Regions from separate parts of the Mesorhizobium sp. LCM 4576 genome, predicted to be linked through region 4. Evidence: riboswitches for the same ligand, from Rfam matches in the RefSeq annotation. Region 4 holds a riboswitch; each other region holds the start of a gene.
The links. Region 4 has a riboswitch for thiamine pyrophosphate ahead of thiB (thiamine ABC transporter substrate binding subunit). Riboswitches for the same ligand answer to the same signal wherever they lie in the genome.

Region 1: linked by a shared signal. The riboswitch ahead of thiB (thiamine ABC transporter substrate binding subunit) and the one ahead of thiB (thiamine ABC transporter substrate binding subunit) in region 4 are both predicted to bind thiamine pyrophosphate.
Region 2: linked by a shared signal. The riboswitch ahead of thiC (phosphomethylpyrimidine synthase ThiC) and the one ahead of thiB (thiamine ABC transporter substrate binding subunit) in region 4 are both predicted to bind thiamine pyrophosphate.
Region 3: linked by a shared signal. The riboswitch ahead of LCM4576_RS05235 (YkoF family thiamine/hydroxymethylpyrimidine-binding protein) and the one ahead of thiB (thiamine ABC transporter substrate binding subunit) in region 4 are both predicted to bind thiamine pyrophosphate.

What each region holds. Positions count from the first base shown of each region.
Region 1 is NZ_MDDT01000061.1:20,361-24,860, forward strand. It holds gene thiQ (thiamine ABC transporter ATP-binding protein) at 1-174, opposite strand, end outside; gene thiP (thiamine/thiamine pyrophosphate ABC transporter permease) at 171-1,787, opposite strand; gene thiB (thiamine ABC transporter substrate binding subunit) at 2,009-3,010, opposite strand; TPP riboswitch at 3,063-3,168, opposite strand; gene LCM4576_RS29910 (thiamine diphosphokinase) at 3,306-3,950, shown strand; partial or broken gene LCM4576_RS29915 (ATP-binding cassette domain-containing protein) at 3,952-4,500, shown strand, end outside.
Region 2 is NZ_MDDT01000021.1:87,178-89,877, forward strand. It holds gene LCM4576_RS36280 (hypothetical protein) at 373-660, shown strand; TPP riboswitch at 866-981, shown strand; gene thiC (phosphomethylpyrimidine synthase ThiC) at 1,086-2,700, shown strand, end outside.
Region 3 is NZ_MDDT01000011.1:73,143-75,901, reverse strand. It holds gene LCM4576_RS05240 (ABC transporter permease) at 1-714, opposite strand, end outside; gene LCM4576_RS05235 (YkoF family thiamine/hydroxymethylpyrimidine-binding protein) at 902-1,510, opposite strand; TPP riboswitch at 1,501-1,613, opposite strand; gene LCM4576_RS05230 (hypothetical protein) at 1,821-2,165, shown strand; gene LCM4576_RS05225 (hypothetical protein) at 2,321-2,530, shown strand; gene LCM4576_RS05220 (DUF2934 domain-containing protein) at 2,759-2,759, opposite strand, start outside.
Region 4 is NZ_MDDT01000075.1:286-5,062, forward strand. It holds partial or broken gene thiQ (thiamine ABC transporter ATP-binding protein) at 1-453, opposite strand, end outside; gene thiP (thiamine/thiamine pyrophosphate ABC transporter permease) at 450-2,066, opposite strand; gene thiB (thiamine ABC transporter substrate binding subunit) at 2,288-3,289, opposite strand; TPP riboswitch at 3,342-3,447, opposite strand; gene LCM4576_RS31500 (thiamine diphosphokinase) at 3,585-4,229, shown strand; gene LCM4576_RS31505 (ABC-F family ATP-binding cassette domain-containing protein) at 4,231-4,777, shown strand, end outside.

The sequences.
Region 1 (4,500 bases), on a different contig from region 4:
CAGATTGAGCAGCGTCGACTTGCCGGAACCGCTCGGCCCCATGATGGCGGTGATCCTGCCCGCCGCGAATTCGGCATCGAAGCGGAAGGAAGATTCGCCGTAGCTGAACGCGATACCATCCAGCGTGACGGTGAGGCCCTTATGCGCGGCGGTGCCGTCGATCGTCGTCGTCATGACTTTCCTTCCCGCCCCAGCCAGTCAGCAACGACCACCAGCATCAGGCAGACGAGGCCGAGCAGCAAGGCGAGTCCCGCGGCGTCGGCGGTCCGGTAGCTGCCCATGCGCGCCAAAAGCAGATAGGGCAAGGTCTGTACGGAATCGCTGCCGAACAGCGCGATCACCCCGAGATCGCCGAGCGACAGCGCCATGGCGAAGGCGAATCCGGTGGCCAAGGGCCGCCTCAGCGACGGCCAGTCGATCAGGCTGAGCCGGGTCCAGCCGGATATGCCGAGCGCCAGGCAAAGCCGCTCATGGCGTTCGCTCGCCGCATCATAGGCCGGGCGAATGGCGCGGATGGCGAAGGGCATGGCCATCACCGCATTGACGGCGACGACCATGACCGGCGCGATGGCGAAGACATCGGTGATGCTGCGCAACGCCAGGAACCAGCCGGCGCCAAGCACGATCGGCGGCACGACGAGCACGAAGCCGGCTCCGGTGTCGGCGGCGTGCTCGAGCAGCGACATGGCGCTGCCGGCACGGCGCCGCAGGGCCAGCGCGCGCCGCGCCGCGATCAGCGCCAGCGACAAGGTCACGCTGAGCAGCGCCGCAAGCAAAGCAAGGCCCGCGCTGGTGAGCGTCGCGCGGCGCACCGCCTCCTCGCCCGCCAATCGGCCGAGATCGGCCTCCAGACCTGAAACCACCGTCGCCGCCATCGGTCCGGCGACGAACAGCAGGGCAAGCACGATGAGGCCGCCATTCAGCACGCTCTCCATGCGGCCCGCCGAAAGGTAGCGGCGCGGCGCCACCGGCAGATTGGCGTCGCCGACGGCGTTGGCGCCGAGCCGCGTGAGAGCGACGACCACGATGAAGGTCAGCGCGATCTGCAACAGCGTCAGCACCACGGCGCGCGCGGGATCGAAATCGAAGCGCAGCGCCTGGTAGATGGCGACCTCCAGCGTCGTCGCGGCCGGACCGCCGCCCAGCGTCAGCACGATGGTGAAGGAGGTGATGCAGAGCATGAAGACCAGTCCGGCGATCCCCGGCAAGGCCGCGCGCAGCACCGGCCATTCGATCAGCCGGAAGGCCGGGCGGGCGCTCATCCCAAGCTGGCTCGCCAGTCGCCACTGGTCGGCGGGAATGGTGCCCAGCGACTCCAGGAACAGGCGCGTCGCCAAGGGCAGGTTGAAGAAGACATGCGCGACCAGGATGCCGGAGAGGCCGTAGATGCCGGGCCATTCTCCGCCGCCAAGCCCGGCGAAGACGCCGGCAAAGTACCCGGCGCGACCGTAGAGCGCCAATATGCCGAGCGCGGCGACGATTGCCGGCAATGCCAGCGGCACGGTGAACAGTTGCAGGATCAGTCGGCGGCCGGGAAAGGCTGGATGCCGGGACAAGGCGCGCGCCACGAGCAGCGCCGGCGCGACCGACAGGAGCGTCGAGAGAGCCGCCTGCCAAAGCGTGAAGCGGGCGACGCGAAAGAGATAGCTGTCGAAGGCGGCGGCAGCGCCGGAGAGGTCATGCGCGCCTTCGATGGCGAGGCCGGCGAAGGCGCCGCCGATGAGGATGGCGATTGCTGCAAGAGCGATGACGCCAGCGGTTATGCGGGAGTCACGCGTGGCGTGCACGCTGCACCTTGTTGAGATTCAGCGAACGCCGCGTTCCTTCGCGCCCCCCTCTGGCCTGCCGGCCATCTCCCCCTCTAGGGGGGAGATTAGCAGCTTCGACGCCCCGCTTAGTCCTGCAGCATTGGAGATTGGCGAAAGTCGGCGTGACAGCCAATCTCCCCCCTTGAGGGGGAGATGTCCGGCAGGACAGAGAGGGGGGCCTTGGCGCAAGCATCGCAGCCCTACTTGCTCATCACCGCCAGCCACTCATCCACCCAGGCCTTGCGGTTGGCCGCCACTTCCTCAGGACTGAACAGCAAGGTCTTGGTCGGCTTCACCAGCTTGTCGAAGGCCGGGTTGAGCGGCTTGTCGGTCTTGCCGGCCGGGAACATCCAGTTGGTCTCCGGAATGACGTCCTGGAACTTCGGTCCGGTCATGAAGGCGATGAATTTCTGCGCCAGCGGGTTCTTCGCGCCGGCCGTGGTGATGCCGGCAACCTCGATCTGCAGGTATTCGCCCTCCTCGAAGGAGGCCGCCTGGTAGCGCTCGGTGTTCTCGGCCACCATGTGGTAGGCCGGCGAGGTGGTGTAGGAGAGCACCATCGGAGCCTCGCCCTTGGTGAACAGGCCATAGGCCTCGCTCCAGCCCGGCGTCACCGTCAGGACCTTGGTCTTGAGCTTGGCCCAGGCTTCCGGCGCCTTGTCGCCATAGACAGACTTCACCCACAAAAGCAGGCCAAGGCCGGGCGTCGAGGTGCGCGGATCCTGGATGACGATCTTGTCGGTGCCGCTGCCTTCCACCAGCTCCTTCAGGCTCTTCGGCGGGACTTTCAGCTTCTGCGTGTCGTAGACGACGGCGAAATAGCCATAGTCGAAGGGCACGAAAGTGTCGTCGCTCCAGCCTCCGGGCACATTGATCCCGGAGACTTCGCCATGCGGCGCGAAGAGGCCGCTCGCCTTCGCGTCCGCCGTCAGATTGGTGTCGAGGCCAAGCACGACATCGGCTTTGGTGCCGGCGCCTTCGAGCTTGACGCGGTTGAGCAGCGCCACACCGTCGGCCACCGAGACGAATTCGAGATCGCAGCCGCATTCGGCCTCGAATTCCTTCTTCACGGCCGGTCCGGGTCCCCAATCGGCGGTGAAGCTTTCATAAGTATAGACGGTGAGCTTGTCCTTGGCCTCGGCAGGCGCGACGCCCGCCAGAAGCGCAACAAGGCCGGTTGCGAGAATGAGATTGGACAGCATTGCGCGCATCGGCGCCTCCTTCGTTCGAGTGACAAGGAATTGAGGCGCCGGATGGTCCGAAACGTCTAATCCCTCCGCCGGTACAAACCGGATCAGGTTCAGCGGGTTGGCTTGATCGCCTCTCAGCCGGATCACGTCCGGCACCCCGTTAGAGCGTTTCGACAGATAGGCCCGGCCGAAGCGGCGCGCAAGCGGAAGTTTTGCCGGGCAGCTAATGTTCGCCGGCAGGGTTCGCAACCGAAGCGCACTGCATCCGGCTTCCGTTTCGCCCGGTGGGCTGGTAAGGGCGACGCCCATGGGCACATTCACCATCCTGCTTGGCGGCGAACTCATCCGCACGCCCCGGCTCGAACGCCAGATCACTGGCTCGCGCGTCATCGCCGCCGACGCCGGCATCGGCCATGCCCGCTTGCTGGATATCGTCCCGGAACTCTGGGTTGGCGATTTCGATTCGGTGCCGGCCAACCTGCCGGATGATCTCGCCGCCGTTCCGCGAAAAGTCTTCCCGGCCGAGAAGGACATGACCGACGGAGAGCTCGCCATAGCGGAAGCGCTTCAGCGCGGCGCCACCAGCCTGGTGCTGGCCGGAGCCTTTGGCGGCAAGCGCGCCGACCATGCCGTCCTGCATCTGGCGCTGGCCGTGCGGCTGGCCGCCGCCGGCACGCGGGTGCTGCTGACGAGCGGCGCGCAGGAAGGCGTTCCGATCCTGCCCGGCAAATCGAGCTTCGACTATGATGAGGGCACCTTGTTTTCGGTGCTCGGCTTCTCCGAGCTTGGCGGCCTGACTGTGACCGGCGCCAAATGGCCGCTCGACCGCGTCGAGGTGGCGTTCGGCTCCTCGCTCACTATATCAAACGAGGTCAAAGGGCGGCTCGGCATCGCGCTGGAGCGCGGCCGGGCGCTGCTTCTGGYCCACCCTTATCCTCTTCCAGAAAGCTGATATGGCGCCGCCACTCCTCAACCTCGACGGCATTAAACTGACCTTCGGCGGCACGCCGCTGCTCGACGGCGCGGCGCTCAGCGCATCCGCCGGCGAGAAGATCGCGCTGGTCGGCCRCAATGGCTCGGGCAAGTCGACGCTGCTCAAGATCGCCGCCGGCATGATCGAGCCGCAGGACGGCGAGGTCTTCCGCCAACCCTCGGCCACGGTCCGCTATCTGCCGCAGATGCCCGACATGGACGGTTTCGCCAGCGTGCGCGCCTATGTCGAAGCCGGCCTCGGCCCGGCCGACGATCCGCATCGCGCCACCTATCTGATGGAACATCTCGGCCTCACCGGCGAGGAGCGGCCGAACGATCTTTCAGGCGGCGAGGCGCGCCGCGCTGCGCTAGCCCGTGTCATGGCGCCCGAGCCCGACATCCTTTTGCTCGACGAGCCGACCAACCATCTCGATCTCTCGGTCATCGAGTGGCTGGAAGAAGAGCTTGCCCGCACCTCTTCCGCGGTGATCCTGATCTCGCACGACCGCCGCTTTCTCGAGCGCGTCTCG
Region 2 (2,700 bases), on a different contig from region 4:
CCCGAGCGCCCTGAAAAATCGTGACCGTCAAAATCGGTCTCGCCAACGCTAGGCGGTCAGTCAGGTAGGAAACCGCTTTGCCGGGAACCTCAGCCGTCGAGGTGGCGAAATATGCGAAGGCTGCGAAAAACTTCGGCTGCACCGCCAGTCCGAGCCTCGAACCGACCGGCTTGGCATTCACGAATTCGATGTCGGCAAACGAAAGGCTCCATTCCTTGGCCAGCGACCCGGGCGAAACACGCAGATCTCAGGAAGGTTCTAGAATCCATTTTCGGCAAAGTCTGGCTTGGAGCATCAATTTTCAGGGAGTAGGTTCATTTTTCATATCCCTGGCCGGTTTGAACAGGAATTCGAGAGAAGAGCCCAATTTTCATGGCGGCGGCGCCCGCACGCCGAATTCCTCTATGCCTGCGTTCCACGAACCATCGAACGGGATCTTCCCAACGAAACCGCGTTCTGCAGCGCTACGATCAGTTCCGGCAACATGGGGATGCCTTTATCGACATGCCCGAGCGGCTGATCGATCTGCTCTTCCGTTTCCTCTACCAGAACGGCGGCCAGCTATCGAACCGCGCCCGCGAAAAGGAATTCGCCGCGCTGACGAATGACGAGGCAGAGCGGATCGAGGAGATCTACGCGCAAACCTTTGGTGCCGATTGAAGGCGTGATCATCGCAAGCACCGAACTTTCAGTCCGGTGATTTGACAATCTTCTTATCCCTTCCCCGCCCTCTACTCGTGCGCGCGATTTGTCGCCGCCTTATGCGCGAACYTTTCCCGCAGTTTGATCAGCAGCCGATCAGCGCCGCGGTCTGCCCGCTGCCTGAAGGCGCTTGACAAAGCGGCGCTGGCCCGGTCAATTCGCAAGCATTCACCAGGGGAGTCCCGGCAAGGGGCTGAGATACTGCTGGCTTTGCGGCGCAGTGACCCGTTGAACCTGATCCAGTTCATACTGGCGTAGGGACGGTGCAAGCGCTTTGCGGGCGTTCATGCCCGAAGACTGTCTCAAGCAGGTCGACCAAAAGCGTCTTTTCATCCTTCCGGCACAGAACTGGGTCTCCAATGCAACGAGCAAAGGAGCCTCAAATGAATGCCTTGACCCCGACCGTGTCGACCGGGCCGTTGCCGGCTTCGCGGAAGATCCACAAATCCGGCATCCTTCATCCGCAGATCAGGGTGCCGATGCGCGAGATCGCGGTCCACCCGACTGCCGGCGAGCCGCCGGTGACGGTCTACGATCCGTCAGGCCCCTATACCGACCCCGCGATCGGAACCGATATCGAGAAGGGTCTTGCCCGGCTTCGGCAGGACTGGATCGCAGCGCGCGGCGATGTCGAATCTTATGACGGCCGCCATGTCAGGCCGGAGGACAACGGATTTGCGGCAGGCGAGCGTCTCACGCGGGAATTTCCGATCCGCAACCGTCCACTGAGGGCCAAAGCCGGCAAGGYCGTCACCCAGCTCGCCTACGCGCGCGCGGGCATCATCACCCCCGAGATGGAATTCGTCGCCATCCGCGAAAACCTCGGCCGCGAGATCCTGCGCGGCACGCTGCAACAGGACGGCGAGGCGTTCGGCGCATCGATCCCGGATTTCGTCACGCCGGAATTCGTGCGCGACGAGGTAGCGTGCGGCCGTGCGATTATTCCCGCCAACATCAACCATCCCGAGAGCGAGCCGATGATCATCGGCCGCAATTTCCTGGTGAAGATCAACGCCAACATCGGCAATTCCGCCGTCACCTCCTCGATGGCCGAAGAAGTGGAAAAGATGGTCTGGGCGATCCGATGGGGCGCCGACACCGTCATGGATCTGTCGACGGGGCGCAACATCCACAACATCCGCGAATGGATCGTGCGCAACGCCCCGGTGCCGATCGGCACGGTGCCGCTTTACCAGGCGCTGGAAAAGGTCGGCGGCATTGCCGAGGACCTGAGCTGGGAGGTCTATCGCGACACGCTGGTCGAACAGGCCGAGCAGGGCGTCGACTACTTCACCATCCATGCCGGCGTGCGGTTGCATTACATTCCGCTGACCGTCGACCGGGTCACGGGCATCGTCTCTCGCGGCGGCTCGATCATGGCGAAATGGTGCCTGCACCATCACCGCGAAAGCTTCCTCTATGAGCATTTCGAGGAGATCTGCGATATCGCCAGAGCCTATGACGTCTCCTTCTCGCTCGGTGACGGCCTTCGTCCCGGCTCGATCGCCGATGCCAATGACCGGGCCCAATTCGCCGAACTGGAGACGCTTGGCGAACTGACGAAGATCGCCTGGGCAAAGGACTGCCAGGTGATGATCGAGGGCCCCGGCCATGTGCCCATGCACAAGATCAAACAGAATATGGACAAGCAGCTCGCCGTCTGCGGCGAAGCGCCTTTCTACACGCTGGGGCCGCTGACGACGGACATTGCGCCGGGCTATGACCACATCACATCCGGCATCGGCGCGGCCATGATCGGCTGGTTCGGCACGGCCATGCTCTGCTACGTGACGCCGAAGGAACATCTCGGCCTGCCGGATCGAAACGACGTCAAGACCGGGGTGATCACGTACAAGATTGCTGCACACGCAGCGGATCTTGCCAAGGGGCATCCCGCGGCGAAAATCCGCGACGACGCGCTTTCGCGGGCACGGTTCGAGTTCCGTTGGGAAGACCAGTTCAACCTGTCGCTCGATCCCGAGACGGCGCGCTCGTTCC
Region 3 (2,759 bases), on a different contig from region 4:
TGCATTTTCCCACGGCATGGCCAGGCGCTGCACCAGCACGGCAAGGCCGAACAACACCAGCGTCAGCGCCGAGCTGACGGCGACCGCCGCGAGCACAAGGTCGGGCCGGAAATTGTTCTTGGCGCTGAGCATGTAGATACCCAGCCCCTTCGCCGCGCCCGCATATTCGGCGAAGATCGCGCCCACCACCGCATAGGTGATGGAGATCCTCAGGCCCGCGAAGAAATAGGGCAGCGCCGACGGCAGCCGCGCGAGCCAAAAGATGCGCCAGCGCCCTGCCCCCATGGCGGCGAGCAGCTGGCTGATTTCGGTGCTCGTGGCGGCGTAGCCCTCGACCAGCGCCACCATCATCGGGAAGAAGGTGACCAAAGCCACGAGCAGTATCTTCGGCAACAGCCCGAAGCCGAACCACAACACCACCAGCGGCGCGATCGCCACCAGCGGCAAGGTCTGACTGGCGATCAGCAGCGGGAACAGCGCCCGGCGCAGGGGGGCCAAAAAATCGACCAGCGCCGAGAGGATGAAGGCTGCGACGAGAGAGAAGGCGAAGCCGGCCAGCGTGGCGCGGATGGTGGGCAGCGTGTTGTCGGCCAGTGCCGCGCGATTCTCCCAGGCTTGCGCCAGCACGCGGGACGGCGCGGGGAGCACAGTAGGGGCTATGCCGCCGAAGCGGGCGTAGAGCTCCCAGGCGGTGAGGAAAAGGGCGAAAGCCAGTGCGGCGGGGAAGAAATTAGCGAAGGTTCGCGTGAAGGTTAATCTCTCCCCTTGCGCGGGAGATTGGCCGTCGCGACCGCTTTCGCCAATCGTCGAAAGTTCTCTCGACGAAGCGCCCTCTCCCCCGCGCAACGGATCGTACCAAACAGCCACGACATCTACCTCGACAGCTCGAGCTTGCGCGGGCTCAAACCGCGGTCGGGCTGTTCGCCGAAATCGTTATGTCGAGCGTCACATGCCCGGCGCCAGGGCCGAAGCGGCAGAACGCCTCGTTCAGCGTGGCGAACACCGCGCCGGCGTCGCCGCGCAGCTTGGTGCAGAAATGCTTCGAGCGCTCGAAGACGCCGGACTGTTTCAGGAAGTCGATGCAGCCATAGATCTCGTCCATGTGGTCACCGGTGCCCATCACATAGAGCGAGAACTGCGCCGCCACCGCCTGGCTGGTCGAGGGTGTCGCATGCACGGCACTGAGCGCGGCCYCCTTGCGTTCCTCGAGCGGGATCGCCGGGCCGCCGATCTCGTCGGAGCGGCAGATCGGGTCGTCCGGCTCGCCGGGGCAGCCGCGCGAGACCGCGYCCGACAGCACGCAATGATTACCGCTTTTGGCGGCCGCCACGAACAGGTCACGCATTGCGGGAAACAGCACTTCGGGCGGCCCGACCAGCAGCGTTGAAATGTCGTCGGTCTCGATCCGCAGCCTGTCGCGGTAAGGGTCGAGCGCACCGAGCGCGCCAAGGATGACGCCGACGAAATCGTCGGCCATGGGATAAAGGGAAATCTGTGCGCCGGAAAACATGGCCCGCCTCGCTCCGCTGGTATTATCCAGATCAGCTTTAGGGTCCGGAGGCTTGCCGCCACCATCTCAGCCCCGACCGTACGGAGCACCCCTGTGGATGGCCGGTTAAAGCACTGTTCGAGCGAAAGGGGAAGCGTTTTTTTGCAGAGCCAATTGGGCGGGGAGCCTCATCTCCCCCGAAGGGGAGATGGCCGGTTATGAGATTTTCGCGGATTCTTTATAGCCGCTTTATCGTTCAAATTGTACGAATCGCGCTTGCTTACTTTTCGTACATAAAGTACGATACTTCCCTTCTTTTGAGGGGACTTGCTTGGACACCGCGAACCATGCCGCTTTCYCCGACCTCTCCCGCCCCTTGCTGTCYCCACTGCCGCTCGCCGAGCGCGAACGTCTTGCCGGCGCATGGCGCATGGCCAGCCAGGACATCGCCGACGACATCCGCTTCATCCGGCAATATCTGAAAGTGATCGCCGAGAAGGACGAGCGGCTTTCGACCGGCACGCTGGTGCATGGCCGCGCCTATGTCGAGGCCTGCGCGGCCTGGCTGCCGGAGACTGTGGCGCGATATTCGCGCAATCTGAGGCTGATCAGCGAATGCGAAAGCGCGATGACGGCGGCGGGGATAAGGTTTGCCCGGTCGAGCGATGCGTGGTGAGTCCGGACAATCGCAGCGCTGCAACCCTTAGGCCACCCGTCGCAAAATGCATCGTTTCACACAATTGCCAATTGGTGGACGCGCACGAGCGGCCGGTGGTTAATTCCTCTCAGGCGAAGGAGGGTAAGCCGCATACCAGGGAGGAATTCGTTTTGATGGACCAGCGCATCGACATCGGCATACAGCCCGACGACCAACCCTACGAAGTCACCTCATTCGCCCGGAAGCACGGCCTGACTATCCCCGTCGCGGACGCGGTCCTTTTCGCCAAGGGTCCGTCGCCGTCGCGGGCCGCCTGCGACACGGCCGCGCTGGCTTTCCTGTGCGCGGTCGCGCGATACGCCGGAAAGCAAGGACGGCGGTAGCCCCGCCTACCAGCTGAACTGCAGCCCCGCGCTGCCGCCGACCTGACTGCCGGCGAAGGCAATGCCGAGCGTGCCGGTCAGCCGGCCGCCATGGGCAGTGAGGGGAAGGCTCGGTGCTGCCGATACAGGGCGCCACAAATCGACGTGCCGGGAATCGAAGCGCGAGACACGGCCGCGCCTTCACCTTCCGTGGATCGAATGAGGCTTGGCAGCGGCGGTCGCCGGAGAT
Region 4 (4,777 bases):
GCGCTGCCGCTCGCCGCCGGAAAGCTCGCGCGGCAGCCGCTTTTCCTTGCCCGCCAGGCCCACACGCGCCAGTGCCTCGGCGACGGCAACGCGGTCGGCCTCGCCGAGTTTCAGCGACGGCGAGCGGCCGAGTCCGACATTGGCTTCGACCGAAAGGTGGGCAAACAAATTGTTTTCCTGGAACACCATCGACACCGGTCGCGCCGAAGGCGGCGTGTCGCCGATGTCGATGCCGCCGATCAGCACCCTGCCCGCATCGGGCGTTTCGAAGCCGGCTATCAGATTGAGCAGCGTCGACTTGCCGGAACCGCTCGGCCCCATGATGGCGGTGATCCTGCCCGCCGCGAATTCGGCATCGAAGCGGAAGGAAGATTCGCCGTAGCTGAACGCGATACCATCCAGCGTGACGGTGAGGCCCTTATGCGCGGCGGTGCCGTCGATCGTCGTCGTCATGACTTTCCTTCCCGCCCCAGCCAGTCAGCAACGACCACCAGCATCAGGCAGACGAGGCCGAGCAGCAAGGCGAGTCCCGCGGCGTCGGCGGTCCGGTAGCTGCCCATGCGCGCCAAAAGCAGATAGGGCAAGGTCTGTACGGAATCGCTGCCGAACAGCGCGATCACCCCGAGATCGCCGAGCGACAGCGCCATGGCGAAGGCGAATCCGGTGGCCAAGGGCCGCCTCAGCGACGGCCAGTCGATCAGGCTGAGCCGGGTCCAGCCGGATATGCCGAGCGCCAGGCAAAGCCGCTCATGGCGTTCGCTCGCCGCATCATAGGCCGGGCGAATGGCGCGGATGGCGAAGGGCATGGCCATCACCGCATTGACGGCGACGACCATGACCGGCGCGATGGCGAAGACATCGGTGATGCTGCGCAACGCCAGGAACCAGCCGGCGCCAAGCACGATCGGCGGCACGACGAGCACGAAGCCGGCTCCGGTGTCGGCGGCGTGCTCGAGCAGCGACATGGCGCTGCCGGCACGGCGCCGCAGGGCCAGCGCGCGCCGCGCCGCGATCAGCGCCAGCGACAAGGTCACGCTGAGCAGCGCCGCAAGCAAAGCAAGGCCCGCGCTGGTGAGCGTCGCGCGGCGCACCGCCTCCTCGCCCGCCAATCGGCCGAGATCGGCCTCCAGACCTGAAACCACCGTCGCCGCCATCGGTCCGGCGACGAACAGCAGGGCAAGCACGATGAGGCCGCCATTCAGCACGCTCTCCATGCGGCCCGCCGAAAGGTAGCGGCGCGGCGCCACCGGCAGATTGGCGTCGCCGACGGCGTTGGCGCCGAGCCGCGTGAGAGCGACGACCACGATGAAGGTCAGCGCGATCTGCAACAGCGTCAGCACCACGGCGCGCGCGGGATCGAAATCGAAGCGCAGCGCCTGGTAGATGGCGACCTCCAGCGTCGTCGCGGCCGGACCGCCGCCCAGCGTCAGCACGATGGTGAAGGAGGTGATGCAGAGCATGAAGACCAGTCCGGCGATCCCCGGCAAGGCCGCGCGCAGCACCGGCCATTCGATCAGCCGGAAGGCCGGGCGGGCGCTCATCCCAAGCTGGCTCGCCAGTCGCCACTGGTCGGCGGGAATGGTGCCCAGCGACTCCAGGAACAGGCGCGTCGCCAAGGGCAGGTTGAAGAAGACATGCGCGACCAGGATGCCGGAGAGGCCGTAGATGCCGGGCCATTCTCCGCCGCCAAGCCCGGCGAAGACGCCGGCAAAGTACCCGGCGCGACCGTAGAGCGCCAATATGCCGAGCGCGGCGACGATTGCCGGCAATGCCAGCGGCACGGTGAACAGTTGCAGGATCAGTCGGCGGCCGGGAAAGGCTGGATGCCGGGACAAGGCGCGCGCCACGAGCAGCGCCGGCGCGACCGACAGGAGCGTCGAGAGAGCCGCCTGCCAAAGCGTGAAGCGGGCGACGCGAAAGAGATAGCTGTCGAAGGCGGCGGCAGCGCCGGAGAGGTCATGCGCGCCTTCGATGGCGAGGCCGGCGAAGGCGCCGCCGATGAGGATGGCGATTGCTGCAAGAGCGATGACGCCAGCGGTTATGCGGGAGTCACGCGTGGCGTGCACGCTGCACCTTGTTGAGATTCAGCGAACGCCGCGTTCCTTCGCGCCCCCCTCTGGCCTGCCGGCCATCTCCCCCTCTAGGGGGGAGATTAGCAGCTTCGACGCCCCGCTTAGTCCTGCAGCATTGGAGATTGGCGAAAGTCGGCGTGACAGCCAATCTCCCCCCTTGAGGGGGAGATGTCCGGCAGGACAGAGAGGGGGGCCTTGGCGCAAGCATCGCAGCCCTACTTGCTCATCACCGCCAGCCACTCATCCACCCAGGCCTTGCGGTTGGCCGCCACTTCCTCAGGACTGAACAGCAAGGTCTTGGTCGGCTTCACCAGCTTGTCGAAGGCCGGGTTGAGCGGCTTGTCGGTCTTGCCGGCCGGGAACATCCAGTTGGTCTCCGGAATGACGTCCTGGAACTTCGGTCCGGTCATGAAGGCGATGAATTTCTGCGCCAGCGGGTTCTTCGCGCCGGCCGTGGTGATGCCGGCAACCTCGATCTGCAGGTATTCGCCCTCCTCGAAGGAGGCCGCCTGGTAGCGCTCGGTGTTCTCGGCCACCATGTGGTAGGCCGGCGAGGTGGTGTAGGAGAGCACCATCGGAGCCTCGCCCTTGGTGAACAGGCCATAGGCCTCGCTCCAGCCCGGCGTCACCGTCAGGACCTTGGTCTTGAGCTTGGCCCAGGCTTCCGGCGCCTTGTCGCCATAGACAGACTTCACCCACAAAAGCAGGCCAAGGCCGGGCGTCGAGGTGCGCGGATCCTGGATGACGATCTTGTCGGTGCCGCTGCCTTCCACCAGCTCCTTCAGGCTCTTCGGCGGGACTTTCAGCTTCTGCGTGTCGTAGACGACGGCGAAATAGCCATAGTCGAAGGGCACGAAAGTGTCGTCGCTCCAGCCTCCGGGCACATTGATCCCGGAGACTTCGCCATGCGGCGCGAAGAGGCCGCTCGCCTTCGCGTCCGCCGTCAGATTGGTGTCGAGGCCAAGCACGACATCGGCTTTGGTGCCGGCGCCTTCGAGCTTGACGCGGTTGAGCAGCGCCACACCGTCGGCCACCGAGACGAATTCGAGATCGCAGCCGCATTCGGCCTCGAATTCCTTCTTCACGGCCGGTCCGGGTCCCCAATCGGCGGTGAAGCTTTCATAAGTATAGACGGTGAGCTTGTCCTTGGCCTCGGCAGGCGCGACGCCCGCCAGAAGCGCAACAAGGCCGGTTGCGAGAATGAGATTGGACAGCATTGCGCGCATCGGCGCCTCCTTCGTTCGAGTGACAAGGAATTGAGGCGCCGGATGGTCCGAAACGTCTAATCCCTCCGCCGGTACAAACCGGATCAGGTTCAGCGGGTTGGCTTGATCGCCTCTCAGCCGGATCACGTCCGGCACCCCGTTAGAGCGTTTCGACAGATAGGCCCGGCCGAAGCGGCGCGCAAGCGGAAGTTTTGCCGGGCAGCTAATGTTCGCCGGCAGGGTTCGCAACCGAAGCGCACTGCATCCGGCTTCCGTTTCGCCCGGTGGGCTGGTAAGGGCGACGCCCATGGGCACATTCACCATCCTGCTTGGCGGCGAACTCATCCGCACGCCCCGGCTCGAACGCCAGATCACTGGCTCGCGCGTCATCGCCGCCGACGCCGGCATCGGCCATGCCCGCTTGCTGGATATCGTCCCGGAACTCTGGGTTGGCGATTTCGATTCGGTGCCGGCCAACCTGCCGGATGATCTCGCCGCCGTTCCGCGAAAAGTCTTCCCGGCCGAGAAGGACATGACCGACGGAGAGCTCGCCATAGCGGAAGCGCTTCAGCGCGGCGCCACCAGCCTGGTGCTGGCCGGAGCCTTTGGCGGCAAGCGCGCCGACCATGCCGTCCTGCATCTGGCGCTGGCCGTGCGGCTGGCCGCCGCCGGCACGCGGGTGCTGCTGACGAGCGGCGCGCAGGAAGGCGTTCCGATCCTGCCCGGCAAATCGAGCTTCGACTATGATGAGGGCACCTTGTTTTCGGTGCTCGGCTTCTCCGAGCTTGGCGGCCTGACTGTGACCGGCGCCAAATGGCCGCTCGACCGCGTCGAGGTGGCGTTCGGCTCCTCGCTCACTATATCAAACGAGGTCAAAGGGCGGCTCGGCATCGCGCTGGAGCGCGGCCGGGCGCTGCTTCTGGCCCACCCTTATCCTCTTCCAGAAAGCTGATATGGCGCCGCCACTCCTCAACCTCGACGGCATTAAACTGACCTTCGGCGGCACGCCGCTGCTCGACGGCGCGGCGCTCAGCGCATCCGCCGGCGAGAAGATCGCGCTGGTCGGCCGCAATGGCTCGGGCAAGTCGACGCTGCTCAAGATCGCCGCCGGCATGATCGAGCCGCAGGACGGCGAGGTCTTCCGCCAACCCTCGGCCACGGTCCGCTATCTGCCGCAGATGCCCGACATGGACGGTTTCGCCAGCGTGCGCGCCTATGTCGAAGCCGGCCTCGGCCCGGCCGACGATCCGCATCGCGCCACCTATCTGATGGAACATCTCGGCCTCACCGGCGAGGAGCGGCCGAACGATCTTTCAGGCGGCGAGGCGCGCCGCGCTGCGCTAGCCCGTGTCATGGCGCCCGAGCCCGACATCCTTTTGCTCGACGAGCCGACCAACCATCTCGATCTCTCGGTCATCGAGTGGCTGGAAGAAGAGCTTGCCCGCACCTCTTCCGCGGTGATCCTGATCTCGCACGACCGCCGCTTTCTCGAGCGCGTCT